2 regions of the Agromyces sp. Y558 genome follow, and region 1 is predicted to be linked to the other one. Evidence: predicted binding sites of a transcription regulator. Region 1 holds the regulator's gene; the other holds the start of a gene.

Region 1 (7,761 bases):
CCCAGCCGGGTGACCCCCGGGTGACGCCAAGGAGGATTTCGCTGCGTTTCCCGCCGCGGACAGGACAACCCTTCATACGCTGGATGGATCGGAGCGGACACGCTCTCGTCCAGCTCCGACTCAGTGCCATACCGATCGGATAGGTGGTCCACCCATGCATTACAGCAGCGGCAACTACGAGGCATTCGCCCGGCCCCGTAAACCTGTGGGCGTTGACGACAAGACCGCCTGGCTGGTCGGTGCCGGGTTGGGCAACATGGCGGCCGCGATCTTCATGATCCGCGACGGTCAGATGAAGGGTGAGAAGATCACCATCCTCGAGGAGCTCAGCCTGCCCGGCGGTGCGCTCGACGGCATCAAGTACCCCGAGAAGGGGTTCGTGATCCGCGGTGGACGCGAGCTGGAAGACCACATGGAATGCCTCTGGGATCTCCTGCGGACGGTGCCCTCCCTTGAGGTCGACGGCAGCATGCTCGACGAGTTCTACTGGCTGAACAAGGATGACCCGAACTCCTCCAAGCGTCGCGTGACCGAGAAGCAGGGGCAGGACGCCGGCACGAACTTCAAGTTCGGACTCAGCTCGAAGGCGCAGAAGGAGATCGTGAAGTTGTTCCTCGCCACCCGTGAGGAGATGGAAGGCAAGCGCATCGACGAGGTCTTCTCCAAGGAGTTCCTTGAAAGCAACTTCTGGCTGTACTGGCGCACGATGTTCGCGTTCGAGGAATGGCACTCCGCGCTCGAGATGAAGCTGTACTTGCACCGCTTCGTGCACCAGCTCGGCGGCTTCCCCGACATGTCCTCCCTGAAGTTCACGAAATTCAACCAGTACGAGTCCTTCGTTCTGCCGATGTATACCTGGCTCCTCGAGCGCGGCGTCACGTTCCAGTTCAACACCACCGTGACCGACGTCCAGTTCGATATCAGCGACGGGCGCAAGCAGGCCACGCGGCTCGACTGGGTAGAGAAGGGGATCGTGGGCGGTGTCGATCTCAGCGAGAACGACCTGGCGCTGGTCACGATCGGCTCGCTCACCGAGAACTCGGATGACGGCGACCACAAGACACCTGCCGTGCTCAATACGGGCCCGGCTCCGGCATGGGATCTGTGGAAGACGATCGCCGCGAAATCGCCCGACTTTGGTCGCCCTGACGTATTCTGCCGCGATGTAGACAAGACGAAGTGGGAGTCGGCAACCGTCACAACTTTGGATGCCCGTATCCCGGCGTATATCGAGAAGATCGCCGAGCGCGACCCGTTCTCAGGAAAGGTCGTCACGGGCGGCATCGTCACGGTGCGGGACTCGCCGTGGCTGATGAGCTGGACAGTGAACCGACAGCCGCACTTCAAGGCGCAGAAGCCCACCGAGATCGTGGTGTGGGTGTACGGCCTGTTCGTCGAAACGCCGGGCGCCTACGTCAAGAAGGCGATGCAGGACTGCACTGGCGAAGAGATCACGCAGGAATGGCTGTACCACATGGGTGTCCCCGTCGACGAGATCCCCGAGCTGGCCGCGACCGGCGCCAAGACCGTGCCGGTGATGATGCCCTATGTGACCTCATTCTTCATGCCGCGCACGGCGGGCGACCGCCCCGCCGTCGTGCCGGAGGGAAGCGTGAACTTCGCGTTCATCGGCCAGTTCGCCGAAACGACGCGCGATTGCATCTTCACCACCGAGTACTCGGTGCGCACAGCGATGGAGGCGACGTACCAGCTGCTGAACGTTGAGCGAGGCGTGCCGGAGGTCTACAACTCGACATACGACCTTCGGTTCCTCCTGCATGCCACCAAGATCCTTGCCGACGGAGAAGAACTGCACATCCCGGGACCCGCATTCGCGGAGCGACACTTGGTCCACCGCTTCGACAAGACCGAGGTGGGTCAGCTTCTGACTGACTTCGGGCTCGTGCCCGAGCTGCAGGATACGCGCGCGCATGACCGTCACGACGATGCCATCGCTTGAGCGGAGAATGACGTCGGAATCCCGCCGACAGTAGCCCCCAACGGCAGGAAGAGCGCCCGGAGTGATCGATCTCCGGGCGCTCGGCCGAGAGCCGATGTGACCAGTGGCGAAGAGGTCGCGAGCGGATGTAGCGGCGTGCGGCCCGATTCGCTCGCCGATGTCAGTGGCCAGCCGTATGCTCGCCGTATGCCTGAGCGCTTCGCCACCGTCGATGAGTTCCTCACCGCGCAAGAGCCGAACCGACGTGCTGACGTGGAATCGCTCCGCGCCGTCGTGCACGAAGCCGAGCCTGCACTGACCGAGATCGTCAAGTGGAACTCGCCCGATTACACGCTCGATGGTGTCGACCGGCTCACGATCAACGCGGCCGGCAAGGGGCCCGTGCGGCTCGTGCTGCACTTCGGCACCGAACGACCCGAAGACAAGAGCGCTGTGCCGACCTTCGCGGGTGATCCAGCCGGCCTGCTCACGTGGCATTCCGACATTCGGGCCAGCCTCGCGCTGCCTGAGCAGTCGCAGCTCGCCGAGAAGCGCGACGCGATCATCGCGGTCATCCGGGCCTGGCTGGCCGAGGCGTAGCGGAAGACGCCCCGAGCCACGTTCTCTCGCGGCTGGCGCGCTCTCGATCCGCAGGAATACTGGACGCCATCCGAAAGTTGAGTCAAGTACGCTCAAGTTTCACGCCTCCACTTGACACGTTCCCGAGGGGCTGCGAAGCTTGAGTCGGCAAGGCTCAAGTCTTGTCACACGTACTTCGGTTGCGGGCCAGCAAGGGTCGAACCGGCATCCGGCCCGCGGGTCTCGATACGCGTGCGACGGCGTCGCACGCCACTCGGGCGGCGGGTGGAGAGAAGGAGAAAACACATGTCACGTGCAGTAGGAATCGACCTCGGAACCACCAACTCGGTCGTCGCGGTCCTCGAGGGCGGAGAGCCCACAGTCATCGCCAACGCGGAGGGTCTTCGTACCACCCCGTCGGTCGTCGCATTCACGAAAGACGGCGAGGTGCTCGTCGGTGAGACCGCGAAGCGCCAGGCGGTCACCAACGTCGACCGCACCATCGCGTCGGTCAAGCGCCACATGGGCACCGACTGGAAGACCGACGAGATCGACGGCAAGCGGTACACGCCGCAAGAGATCTCGGCGCGCATCCTGCAGAAGCTGAAGCGCGACGCCGAGCAGTACCTCGGCGACACCGTCACCGACGCGGTCATCACCGTGCCCGCGTACTTCAACGACGCCGAGCGCCAGGCTACCAAGGAGGCCGGCGAGATCGCGGGCCTCAACGTGCTGCGCATCATCAACGAGCCCACTGCGGCCGCCCTCGCCTACGGCCTCGACAAGGGCAAGGAAGACGAGCTCATCCTGGTCTTCGACCTCGGTGGCGGCACGTTCGACGTCTCCCTGCTCGAGGTGGGCAAAGACGACGACTTCTCGACGATCCAGGTCAAGTCGACCGCGGGCGACAACCGCCTCGGCGGCGACGACTGGGACCAGCGCATCGTCGACTGGCTCATCAAGAAGTTCAAGGAGACCACCGGCGTCGACGTCTCCAACGACAAGATCGCCAAGCAGCGCCTGAAGGAGGCAGCGGAGCAGGCCAAGAAAGAGCTGTCTTCGAACATGAAGGCCTCGATCCAGCTGCCTTACCTCTCGCTCACCGAGAATGGCCCCGCGAACCTCGACGAGACGCTCACGCGCGCCGAGTTCGAGAACATGACGAGCGACCTGCTCGACCGCACGAAGAAGCCGTTCGAAGACGTCATCCGCGAGGCGGGCGTCAAGCTCTCCGACATCGCGCACGTCGTGCTCGTCGGCGGGTCGACGCGCATGCCCGCGGTCAGCGAGCTCGTCAAGAAAGAGACCGGCCAGGAGCCCAACAAGGGCGTCAACCCCGATGAGGTCGTCGCCGTCGGTGCGGCCCTCCAAGCGGGCGTCCTCAAGGGCGAGCGCAAGGATGTGCTCCTCATCGACGTCACCCCCCTCAGCCTCGGCATCGAGACCAAGGGCGGCATCATGACGAAGCTCATCGAGCGCAACACGGCCATCCCCACGAAGCGCAGCGAGACCTTCACGACCGCCGACGACAACCAGCCGTCGGTCGCGATCCAGGTCTTCCAGGGCGAGCGCGAGTTCACCCGCGACAACAAGCCGCTCGGCACCTTCGAGCTCACCGGCATCGCGCCGGCGCCGCGGGGCATCCCGCAGATCGAGGTCACGTTCGACATCGACGCCAACGGCATCGTGCACGTGTCCGCGAAAGAAAAGGGCACCGGCAAGGAGCAGCGCATGACGATCTCGGGCGGCTCGAGCCTCCCGAAAGACGACATCGACCGCATGGTGCGCGAGGCTGAAGAGCACGCTGCCGAAGACAAGGCGCGTCGCGAGTCGGCTGAGACCCGCAACCAGGCCGAGCAGCTCGTCTACTCGATCGAGAAGCTCATCAAGGACAATGACGACAAGCTTCCCGCTGACGTCAAGTCCGAGGTGCAGGGCGATGTCGATGCGCTGAAGTCGGCGCTCGCAGGCGAAGACGACGAGGCCGTGAAGTCGGCCTTCGAGAAGCTCAACGCATCGCAGGGCAAGCTCGGCGAGGCGATCTACGCGCAGGGCCAGCAGGCCGGCGCGAGCGCCGCGGCCGGCGAAGATGCGAACGCGTCGGGCGCCGAGAGCGACCAGTCCTCTGACGAAGACGTGGTCGACGCCGAGGTCATCGACGACGACGAAGAGAAGAAGTAGCCATGTCCGACCAGCACGAGAACGAGCACGACGGTCTGGATGACGAGTTCATCCAGGCCGAAGGGCCCGATATCGAGACGGATGCCGCGGCATCCGCTTCGACGGGCTCGGCGGGCGATGGCGCAGACGAAGAGGTGCTCACGGTCGACGACATCCTGAACGCGGCGCAGGCCGAGGTGAAGGAGCCGAGCGACGAGCACCTCGCCGACCTCAAGCGCATCACGGCCGAGTACGCCAACTACCGCAAGCGCACCGAAGCGAACCGCGAGGTCGAGCGTGAGCGTGCGGTGGGTGCGGCCGTCGCCGTACTGCTGCCCGTGCTCGACGACCTCGACCGTGCTGAGAAGCACGGCGACCTCGAGGGCGACGCGCCATTCGCGACGATCGCCGCGAAGCTGCGCGGTGCGGTCGAGAAGCTCGGTCTCACCGCGTTCGGCGAGGTCGGCGAGCCGTTCGACCCGCAGCGGCACGAGGCGATCTTCCAGCAGCCATCCGCCGAAGTCGAGACCGAGACGGTCGCCGACGTCGTCGAAACGGGCTACACCCTCGGCGGCACGCTGCTTCGCGCGGCGAAGGTCGTCGTGAAGACGCCGCAGGCGTGACGATCCTGTTGGTCGAGTAGCGGCGAAGGAGCGTATCGAGACCCGTCACAAGAGTCCCGATACGCGCTTCGCGCTACTCGACCGACACACACGACTAGATTTCAGAAGAGGAGGTGCCGATGGCCAGTCAGGATTGGTTCGACAAGGACTTCTACAAAGTGCTCGGCGTCTCCAAAGACGTGAGCGACGCAGAGCTGAAGAAGACGTACCGCAAGCTCGCACGCAAGTACCACCCCGACTCCAACGCGGGTGACGCCGCAGCCGAAGCGAAGTTCAAGGAGATCAGCGAAGCGCACTCGGTGCTCTCCGATCCCGAACAGCGCAAGGAGTACGACGCGGTTCGCGCCATGGGTTCGGGCGCTCGGTTCACCGCGCCCGGTGGCGCGGGTGGCGCGGGCGGTGCGGGCGGCTTCGAAGACGTCTTCGGTGGCATGTTCGGCCAGGGCGGCGGGGGCCGCAGCCAGTCGTACACGTTCCAGCAGGGCGGCGACTACGACGACTTGCTCGGCGGGCTCTTCGGCGGCGGCCGCTTCGGCCAGCCGAGCGGCGGCTATCGCGGTCAGGGCGGCCCATCGAAGGGTCGGGATGTCGCGGCGTCGACGACCCTCGACTTCGTCACCGCCACCAAAGGTGAGCAGATCACCCTGCAGACTTCCGACGGCAAGCCGATCACCGTGCGCATACCTGCCGGTGTCGCCGACGGCCAGAAGATCAAGCTCCGCGGCAAGGGCCATCCGTCGCCCGACGGCGGCGAGCCCGGCGACCTCGTGCTCACCGTGAGCGTGCGCAAGCACCCCGTGTTCGAGCGCGACGGCCTGAACCTTCGGGTCAACGTGCCGGTGACCTTCGCCGAGGCGGCGCTCGGCGCGACCATCCAGGTGCCGACCCTCGGCGGCGACCCCGTCAAGCTGCGTGTCGCACCTGGCACCCCGAGCGGGCGCGTGCTGCGCGTCAAGGGTCGTGGCGTGAAGACCACCAAGGGCACAGGAGACCTCCTCGCGGTCGTGCAGATCGCGGTGCCCTCGCACCTCTCGAAAGACGCCGAGGAGAAGCTCGCGGAGTTCGCCGCGCTACTGCCCGACGAGAATCCGCGCGACGAGCTGCTCTCGAAGGCGAAGGCATAGGCGGTGGAGATGAACGAGATGAGCCCGCTGTTCGTCATCTCGGTCGCCGCCGAACTCGCTGGAATGCACCCGCAGACCCTGCGCCAGTACGACCGGCTCGGGCTCGTGTCGCCCACCCGCACCGCGGGCAAGTCGCGGCGCTACTCGATGCGCGACGTCGTGCACTTGCGCGAGATCGCGCAACTCTCGAGCGAGGGTGTGAACCTCGAGGGCATCCGCCGGGTGCTCGGTCTCGAAGACGAGGTGACCGCGCTGCGGGCGCGGGTCCACGAGCTCGAGGCCGCGCTCGCCGACGAGATGCTGAACCGCCCGGGGCGCCGCGTGTTCGCCGCAGGGTCTGCCGGAGAAGTCGTTTCTCTTCGAGCCGGCACTCGCATGAGACGCGAGAACGCCGTCGTCGTGTGGCGGCCGCTGGAACGCGGGTAGGCCACCCGAATCCCGGGAATCCATCCGATCGCGGGGCATCCTCGAGCTGCCACGATGTACTCGTCGGAACAAGAGATCAGGGTGGCATGGGAACAGCGAATACGGTCGTCGTCTACGGAGCGACCGGTCACACGGGACGCTTCGTCGTCGCCGAACTCCTCCAGCGCGGCTTCACGCCGATCGCCGCAGGGCGCGACCGGGCGCAGCTGGCCGCACTCGCCGCCGAGTGGAGCGAGATCGTCGTGCGACCGGCGACGGTCGACGATCCTGCGGCGCTCGATGCCGCGTTGGCGGGCGCCGCTGCGGTCATCAACTGCGCCGGCCCGTTCGCGGTGACCGCGGGCCCGGTTGTCGAGGCCGCGCTCCGCGCGGGCATCCCGTACATCGATGTTGCCGCGGAGATCGAGGCGAATGCGTCGATGTTCGCCGACTACGCCGAGGCCGCACGGGCGGCGGGCACGATCGTACTGCCGGCCATGGCGTTCTTCGGTGGCTTGGGCGACCTGCTGGCGACAGCGGCGATCGGGGAATCGGCCGCGGCCGATGAGGTGCACGTCGCCTACGGGTTGAGCAGCTGGCACCCCACGGCGGGCACGCGGGTGGCCGGCCGGGTCTCCGGACAGCGGCGTGCCGGTCGTCGCGTGCGATTCACCGCTGGCGCGCTCGAGTACCGCGACGACTCGACCGCTGAGGAGGAGTGGAGCTTCCCAGAGCCGTTGGGTCTGCGCCGCGTGATCGCAGAGTTCACCATGGCCGACGTCGTGACCATTCCCAGTCACATCGCCGCTCGCGAGGTCCGCACTTACATGAGCGTGGAGGCCGCACGCGATCTGGCGAGCGTCGACACGCCTGCGCCCACAGCCGTCGATGAGCACGGGCGCTCAGACCAGACCTTCGTCGTCGACGTCGT
Region 2 (7,761 bases), 1.1 Mb from region 1:
GAGTCGCGACACGGTGTGCCGCTCGCCGAACTCGCTCATGTCGAAGCGAATCACGGCGGTCTCGTCGTCGAACAGCGACGACGCGAGCGACTTCGCCAGCTCGGTCTTGCCGACACCCGTCGGCCCGAGGAACAGGAAGCTGCCCACCGGGCGATTTGCGTCGCCCATGCCGGTGCGGTTGCGTCGCACGGCCTTGGCGACCGCGGTGACTGCGTCGTCTTGGCCGATGACGCGCCCGTGCAGCTCGCCCTCGAGGTCGCCGAGGCGCTCGCGCTCACTCTCGGTGAGGCGGTTCACCGGAATACCGGTGGCCCGCGAGATCACCGCGGCGATCTCGGCCTCGTCGATGACGACGCTCTGCCGGTTGGGCTTCTCACTCTGCTGGTTGAGCTTGTCACTCTGCTGGTTGAGCTTGTCGAAACCCCCACGAGCGGACGCCTCGTCGAGCTTCCCCTGCACCTTCGAGATCTCATCGCGAATGCGCGAGGCCTCTTCATAGTGCTCGCCCGTGACGGCGGCGTTCTTGTCGGCCTCGAGCGACGCGAGCCGCTCGATGAGCGCCGACACGTCAACCTTCACGCCGAGCCGCAGGCGCAGTCGCGCCCCGGCCTGGTCGATGAGGTCGATGGCCTTGTCTGGCAGCACCCGGTCGGTGAGGTAGCGCGCGCTCAGTTCGACGGAGGCGCGCAACGCGGCATCCGTGTACTCGACACCGTGGTGCTCTTCGTACGCCGACTTCAGACCGTGCATGATGAGCACGGCGTCTTCGATGTTCGGCTCGCCGACCTTCACCGGCTGGAACCGGCGCTCGAGAGCGGGGTCCTTCTCGACGACGCGGTACTCCTTGAGCGTCGTCGCACCCACGAGGTGCAGGTCGCCACGCGCGAGTCGCGGCTTCAAGATGTTGCCCGCGTCGGTACCGCCATCGCCCGAGCCGCCCGCACCGACCACGGTGTGGATCTCATCGATGAAGATGATGAGCTCGCCCTTGTGTGCGGCGATCTCGTCCACGGTCTTGGTGAGGCGCTCCTCGAAGTCACCGCGGTAGCGGGTGCCGGCGAGCATGCCGGGCAGGTCGAGTGAGATGACGCGCTTGCCGAGCAGTGCCTCGGGCACCTGCTCTTCGACGATCGCGCGGGCGAGGCCCTCGACGATCGCGGTCTTGCCGACGCCGGCCTCGCCGACCAGCACCGGGTTGTTCTTGGTGCGGCGGCTGAGGATCTCGATGGTCTGCTCGATCTCGTCGGCGCGCCCGATCACGGGGTCGAGCTCGCCGTTCTCGGCCAGCTCCGTGAGGTCGGTGCCGAACTTGTCGAGCATCGGCGTCTCGGATGCCTCGGACTCACCCTCTGCGGATTGAGCCTGTCGAAATCCCTCACCCTCAGCGTCAACCGTCTCCCGCATCCCCTGCGTGAGCGCCTCGGCGGTCACACCGGCGCGGGCCAACACCTGGCCGGCCGGAGCATCCTGCCCCAGCACGAGCGCGAAGAAGAGGTGCTCGGGGTCGATGTACGTCGATCCGCTCGAGCGCGCGACCTGGTAGCTGTGGAACAGCGCGCGGCTCGCACTCGGCGTGATCGTGGCAGAGTTCGCCTTCTCCTGCTGGTTGAGCCTGTGTTCCTGCTGATTGAGCTTGTCGAAATCAGTCGCCGCGGGCAGCCGCGCCTCGGTCGCGGTGATGAGCTGCTCGGGGGCGACGCCGATGCGGGCGATGGCCTGCTTGACGGCGTCGTCTTCAACGATCACGCGCAAAATGTGCAGTGCGTCGAGCTCGGTCTGGCCGCGCTCGAGCGCGAACTTGCCGGCGCGCTGCAGGATGCCCTGGGTGCGCGCGGTCAAGAAACGGCTGAGGTCGATCGAACGCGCCTGGCGCGAGCGCTCGCCCTCGAGGTAGCGGTTCAGAAACTCGTCGAATGAGTTGGTTTCGTCACCGTTCTGGGGTGTGAAGTCTTCGGGCACCAATCCTCCTGAAGTAGAACTTGAGTTGGGTACGCTCAAGTTCAACAAGATGAGGGCGTGGGTATTCCCAATCGATCGAACGCCACGACGCGGAGCATCTGCTCGGTCGTCACACCCGCCGAGGGCCAATGAGAGACAGCAACGTCGTCCCTATGATGTGACCATGACGATCTCCCTCACGCCGACGACGCATGTGACGCTAGACCTGCTCGCATGGCATGAGTCAGGGGGCCTCGAACTGAGCCCCAAGTTCCAACGTCGTCCGGTCTGGAAACCGACTGCAAAGAGCTACTTCATCGACTCGTTGCTGCGCGGATACCCAATTCCCCCCATCCACGTACGTCTTGGACTAAGCAGAACGGGTACTGCTCGCCGAGAGATCATCGACGGCCAGCAGCGCTTGAGGGCTGTCTTCGACTTCATCGCGGGCAAGTACCGGCTTTCGCGAACACTCGAGGCGCCGTGGGCAGGGAAGTCGTTTGCCGAACTTGATGAAGCCGACGCGGCAAACCTAAAGATGTACAAGTTCCACGCATTTCAGTACGACGCGATCGACGACTCAACCGTCCTAGAAATATTTGCCCGCATCAACACCTACTCGGTTGGGTTGAATAAGCAGGAGCTCCGAAACGGAAAGTACTTCGGCGCGTTCAAGAACACGATGTACGACCTCGGCCGAGCTCATCTCGGGTTCTGGCGCGACACCAGGCTGTTCTCTGAAACGTCGATCGCTCGGATGCTAGAGGTAGAATTTGTTAGTGAGTTGACGATCCTCCTTCTTGACGGCGTTCAAGATAAGAAGACAAGCATCGACACTTTCTACAGCGGACTCGACGAGGACTGGGGAGCGAGTCCAGTCCAGTGGAACTATCGAGGCAATGGGCTGCCTGCCGAGTACCTCTCGCGGCGCGACACCACTGCCCGGTTCGACGCGATTCTCGATCACGTTTCTGAGATTGCCGGATACCTGATCCCGGAGTCTGAGTTCCGACGAATTCCGTTGTTCTACTCGCTGTTTGCGGTCGTCGCTCACCACATGTATGGCCTTCCTGGCGTCACAATGACCAGCCCACAGCGTCGATTCTCCGACGACGAAGCCCTGAATGTCCGCGATGCAATGGAGCGTCTCTCGGCCGTGCTCGTTGAACGCGCACCGATCGAGGAGTTGCCCGCTTGGCAGCGTGAATTCCTCATTGCCTCGTCGCGCCAGACTGACAACGTTGGGCCGAGGATGACGAGATTCGAAACCCTCTGGGACCAGGCGAATCTGGCTAGCTGATGCCGGCGAGTCTTCAACCGGCCATTGATCGGTTTACAAAGCAATCGAGGTCGACACTCGAATGGCTCGGGGCCACAGAGGCCCTCTGGCAGCTCGCCCCGCCGACTACTCAGGTTCGAATCAACCTACGGGCGCCCCAGATGGAAGCCCTCTACGAAGCCGCATTCCTTCGAATCTTCACCTCATGGGAAGTCGTCATCGAGGAGCTGACTATTCGGATGATGGCCCGCGCCTCAACGCCGACGTGGACCCCTCAAGCTCCCAGCGACAAGACGCTCTACCAAACCCAGCTGGACGCCAAGTCTGCGCTTTACGGACCACGAGACTACCTTCTCTGGCACGACCCGCAGAAATCCGCAACCCGGATCGCGACCCACCTTACAAGTTCGCCCGTGGAGGCCGAACTTTTGTCATCACGAGTCTGGCTGGAGGGCATCGGTCAAGTTAGACACCGTATAGCCCACTCATCGGACGATGCCGCTCACAAGTTCGAGACCGCCGCTCAAGCCCTCACTGGCACAACTCACCGAGGCTCACCCGGTCGTTTGCTACGCGCTCAGGATATCTCCGACCCGCTAAACCCAGCGCGATGGATCAAGCGGTTCGACGATCAGTTGGCTGCAATCCTCGGGCGGATGTGCGCGTAGCGCATCCATACCCGTCTGCCGCTAATTAGTCTGCCGCTAATTAACGGTGACGGCGACCTCGTAGCCATTCTCGTTCCGCTGGTACACGTGGAAAGCGGGATGAACGTCTCGCATCCGGGCACGCCCGATCTCAATGGCTGCCAAGGTTGGCACGGCGAGAACCAGATGCAATGTAGTCACCTCCGGCAGCCGCTGTTCAAGCTCTGCGAGGCAGTCGCGCCAAGCCGCTGCGAACGCTTGGACACCGGCCTTCCCTTCCAGCACTGAGGGCCCGCCGGGCGTGCTGGTCAGCTCGACGATTGGGAGGCGGCCCAGCTCGGTGGGGAGCGCCTCGGCCGAAACGCGCCCCGACACGTTCACGATCACAGTGGCCTCGCTTGCAACGGTGTCTGCTCCGCGAAAGTCGAAGCTGAACGATGGCGCTGGAGACTCCTCGACCAGCCAGGACCAAAGGAGCGGGCCGTCCCCCCGTGAACGGCCGAACAGCTGCACATCGTACTTATCGTCGAGCCGGGACCCCAGATACACGAGCAGCGGGAGCGGAGCGATGGCGAACACACTGAGCGTATCGGCGAAGCCCCGCTGCAACTGGCTGATGCTGGCCGACATGCCCTCATCGATCTTCGTTTGGCCCCGCCCCCACGCCCACGGCTCGGACTCGGCGTCCGGCAATTCGACGTTGACCGTTTCGCCCCGTGGGTCCTCACCGAACGCGGTCAGGTTTGCGAGACGGAGCGCTTCGGCGATCTCACGGTCCGTCGCCGGCATGTACGTACCACGGATGGCACCGGTGACTCGGAGGACCGCGGTCGGCGTGAGCGTGCTGAAGTTGGTTACCTGGCGCACGCGCTTCTCGTGTGCCGCCTTGCTCGCCATGAGGAACTCCAAGGTGTAGTGACCGGAAAGTGACGCGTCGTCGGCCTGTTTGTGGCAGGGGTCGCACAGCAGCATTAGGTTCGACTCTTCGGCGCGCTCCTGCTCCGTGAGGTCGGACTCGCCGCGAGGAGAACTGTTCCCGTCGGTCGCGCCAACGGCATGTGCGATTTCGCCGACCGGCTTTGAGTAGAAGTACGAGTCCGACCCGATGAGCCACTCCGCGCAGATCACGCAGCGCCCGGCGGACTTCGCCCAAATCGCCCGTTTTACTGGCTCGGGAATTTGAGCTCGCTTCATCGTCTCGATGGTGCCCGTCGTTTCGCTCACAGGGGACACCCCGCTTCAATGTCGGTGGTCGCGCGTAGCATAGTTACACCAGTGTAGTTCCTCCAAATCGAGTGCCCGCTCGGGAGGGCGACTCACCCGACTAGGAGGATCAATGAATCTCACGAACCACTTCGACGTGTTGCTGAACGACACGGTGAATCTCAGTCCCTTCCGGCTGAACCTGCTGTCTGAACGCGTCGACAGCATCTATGGCGCGCTCCAGAACGACGAGGAGATCGGGAGCTACATCCGAGGGAAGTCACCTCAGGGCTCATGGGCGCACCGCACCATCATCAACCCGGTCGGCGACAAGGAGTTCGACGCGGACTTCATGCTCGTGATGGACGAGGTCGAAGGGTGGGAGCCCGCTGAATACATCGACCAGGTGTACAAGGCGCTCCACAGACATTCGACCTACAAAGACATGCCGCACACTCGCAAGTGCCGTTGCGTCCGGCTCGTCTACGCGAACTCCTGCCATGTCGACATCGTCCCCACCATCCATCTCCTGAGCGGCCAGCACATCGTTAACCGAGACGAGAATGAGTGGGAGCCCGCCAACCCGCAGGGGTTCACTAACTGGATGCGGGAACGCGACGAGATCACCAACCGCAACTTGCGGAAAGCCATCCGACTGATGAAGTTCCTGCGCGATCACAAGAATTCCTTCACCGGCACCCGGTCGGTCATACTCACCACTCTCCTCGGCGACCGGGTCGACGGCCTCAAGCCGATACTGAATCCTGGTTATTACTCAGACGTCCCAACCACGCTCGTGAATCTCGTCACGGACCTCGACGAGTGGCTGCAGGCACGACCGAACCGGCCGTCCATCGCGGACCCGTCCGGATCAGGTCGCACGTTCGACCATCGTTGGAGCGACGTGAGTTACTCCTTCTTCCGGCAGCGCATCCATGTGCACGCCGCCGAAATGATCGACGCGTACAACGAGACGGACAAGGACGAGAGCGTCCGGAAGTGGCAGGCGATCTTCGGTGAAGGGTTCAGAGCCCCAGCGACCACCGAGAGCAGCGGTCGCTTCGGAAAGGCGGCCACCCCCGTGGTGGGTGCCGCGTCACTCTCCGGGCGAGCGGGGTGAGCGGCGAGCACACGCCGTGGCAGAAGATTGCGTGGGCGGAGTTCAAACGAATACAGAACGAGAACCCTCGTTCGCTCCGAGTCATCGGCAGACGAAAGCTCGACGCGGACGGCCGACTTCCCGTCGAGATTGAGCTGCCCACCGTGGAAATTCCTCACCGCGAAGGCGGCGCCGTGCTCGGAGCGTCGGAGCGGTTACTCGTCCTTGTCCCAAAGCACGACATCAGCTCATTCCAAGTCGTCACCGAGCACCTGCGCTTCATCGACGTCCCGCATGTACTGCAGGGCACGCGACTCTGCATCTACCTCGACCCGTCACGTGAATGGGACCCAGTAGGTGGCACCGCCGCGTTCCTCGAACGACTTTGGGCGTGGCTCACTGACGCAAGCATGAACTCATTTGACCCCAGCACCGCGTTGTACCACGCTGTCGGCGGTGTCCTCCACGAAACAGACGGAGCACCCACCCACGTATTCCGAGAAGAGCTTCCGCTGTCACCGAAACTGATGCACGCGGTGTTTCGGAACGATCACCGCATCGACCTGAGCGCAACCGGGAACCCGGGTGCCCACGCGGTCGCCATGGGCCACTCAAGCCATGCCCTCCCTCTTGGCGCCAGCCGCACCCTCGAGGGTCTGACCGCGAGTCTGCGGACCCCCTTGAGCCCTGCAGCGGCCGCGCGGACGGGCATTCACCACACCTACAACATCGGCGACCGCCTCCGCGCGGCGGCGAAGCGAAACCCCGACGGCACCCCGCTCAGCTTCGTCGTCACCGTCGCGCACCCCGCAGGCGGTCCTCCGCATGTGCTCATCGGGCGGGTCAGCGCTGAGCACGCCGACATCCTGCGGTCCATCCCCTCGATCGGAGGCACCCTCCCGAACGTCGACATCACGTGGTGCCCGGTGTCCGATGAACGGCCGAGTGTAACGACGCGAAGAGACTCGGCACGCCCCGTCTCGACCCTCGACCAGAAGGCGCTCACCCTGATCGGGTGCGGCGGCCTCGGATCATGGGTCGCCGAGTTCGCTGTGCGCGCCGGAATCCGCCGCATCCGGCTCATCGACCCGGGCCGCATCAGCGGCGGTCTCCTCGTTCGCCAGAACTTTACGGAGGAAGACATCGGACTGAACAAGGTCCACGCCCTCTCGGCCCGGCTCCGCCTCATCTCTGACAATCTCGAGATCATCAAGAACAACGACCTCCACACCGCCCTAGTCGAAAGCCGGGACGAAGACGACATCATCATCGACACGACCGTCACACGCTCCGTCGCCCGGTACCTCGACCTCATCGCCGAACTCGGTCCCCGCCGCGCCACCATCGTGCAGATGGCAACCGACTCTCGAACTGGCAGCCTCGGACTCCTCACCATCGTCGCGCCCAACGGAACGCGAACTCCACTGCAGGTCGACAACCATGCTCGAGCCATCGTCGAAGCCGACCCCGAACTCGAACCATACGCAAACTTCTGGTCACTCTCGGCGGCAGGTCAGGTCGTGCCAACCCGCGGATGCTCAATCCCCACGTTCCACGGCTCTGCCGCTGATCTCGCCGCTATCGCCGGTAGCCTG

The links. Region 1 encodes HspR, which represses chaperone genes until heat shock. Its sites were predicted from a motif close to AAGTTGAGTCNNNNNGACTCAACTT; they were not measured.
Region 2: a site for HspR is predicted at 1,977-2,001, ahead of AC1C2T_RS08060 (ATP-dependent Clp protease ATP-binding subunit). Genes of this name have one in related genera too.

What each region holds. Positions count from the first base shown of each region.
Region 1 covers NZ_JCAIUH010000001.1:591,086-598,846, reverse strand. Annotated here, with positions in the region: gene AC1C2T_RS02810 (oleate hydratase) at 155-1,960, shown strand; gene AC1C2T_RS02805 (DUF1801 domain-containing protein) at 2,147-2,539, shown strand; gene dnaK (molecular chaperone DnaK) at 2,825-4,699, shown strand; gene AC1C2T_RS02795 (nucleotide exchange factor GrpE) at 4,702-5,301, shown strand; gene AC1C2T_RS02790 (DnaJ C-terminal domain-containing protein) at 5,421-6,425, shown strand; gene AC1C2T_RS02785 (heat shock protein transcriptional repressor HspR) at 6,435-6,851, shown strand; gene AC1C2T_RS02780 (saccharopine dehydrogenase NADP-binding domain-containing protein) at 6,938-7,761, shown strand, end outside.
Region 2 covers NZ_JCAIUH010000001.1:1,717,077-1,724,837, reverse strand. Annotated here, with positions in the region: gene AC1C2T_RS08060 (ATP-dependent Clp protease ATP-binding subunit) at 1-1,959, opposite strand, end outside; gene AC1C2T_RS08055 (GmrSD restriction endonuclease domain-containing protein) at 2,123-3,238, shown strand; gene AC1C2T_RS08050 (SAVED domain-containing protein) at 3,922-5,088, opposite strand; gene AC1C2T_RS08045 (SMODS domain-containing nucleotidyltransferase) at 5,201-6,187, shown strand; gene AC1C2T_RS08040 (ThiF family adenylyltransferase) at 6,847-7,761, shown strand, end outside.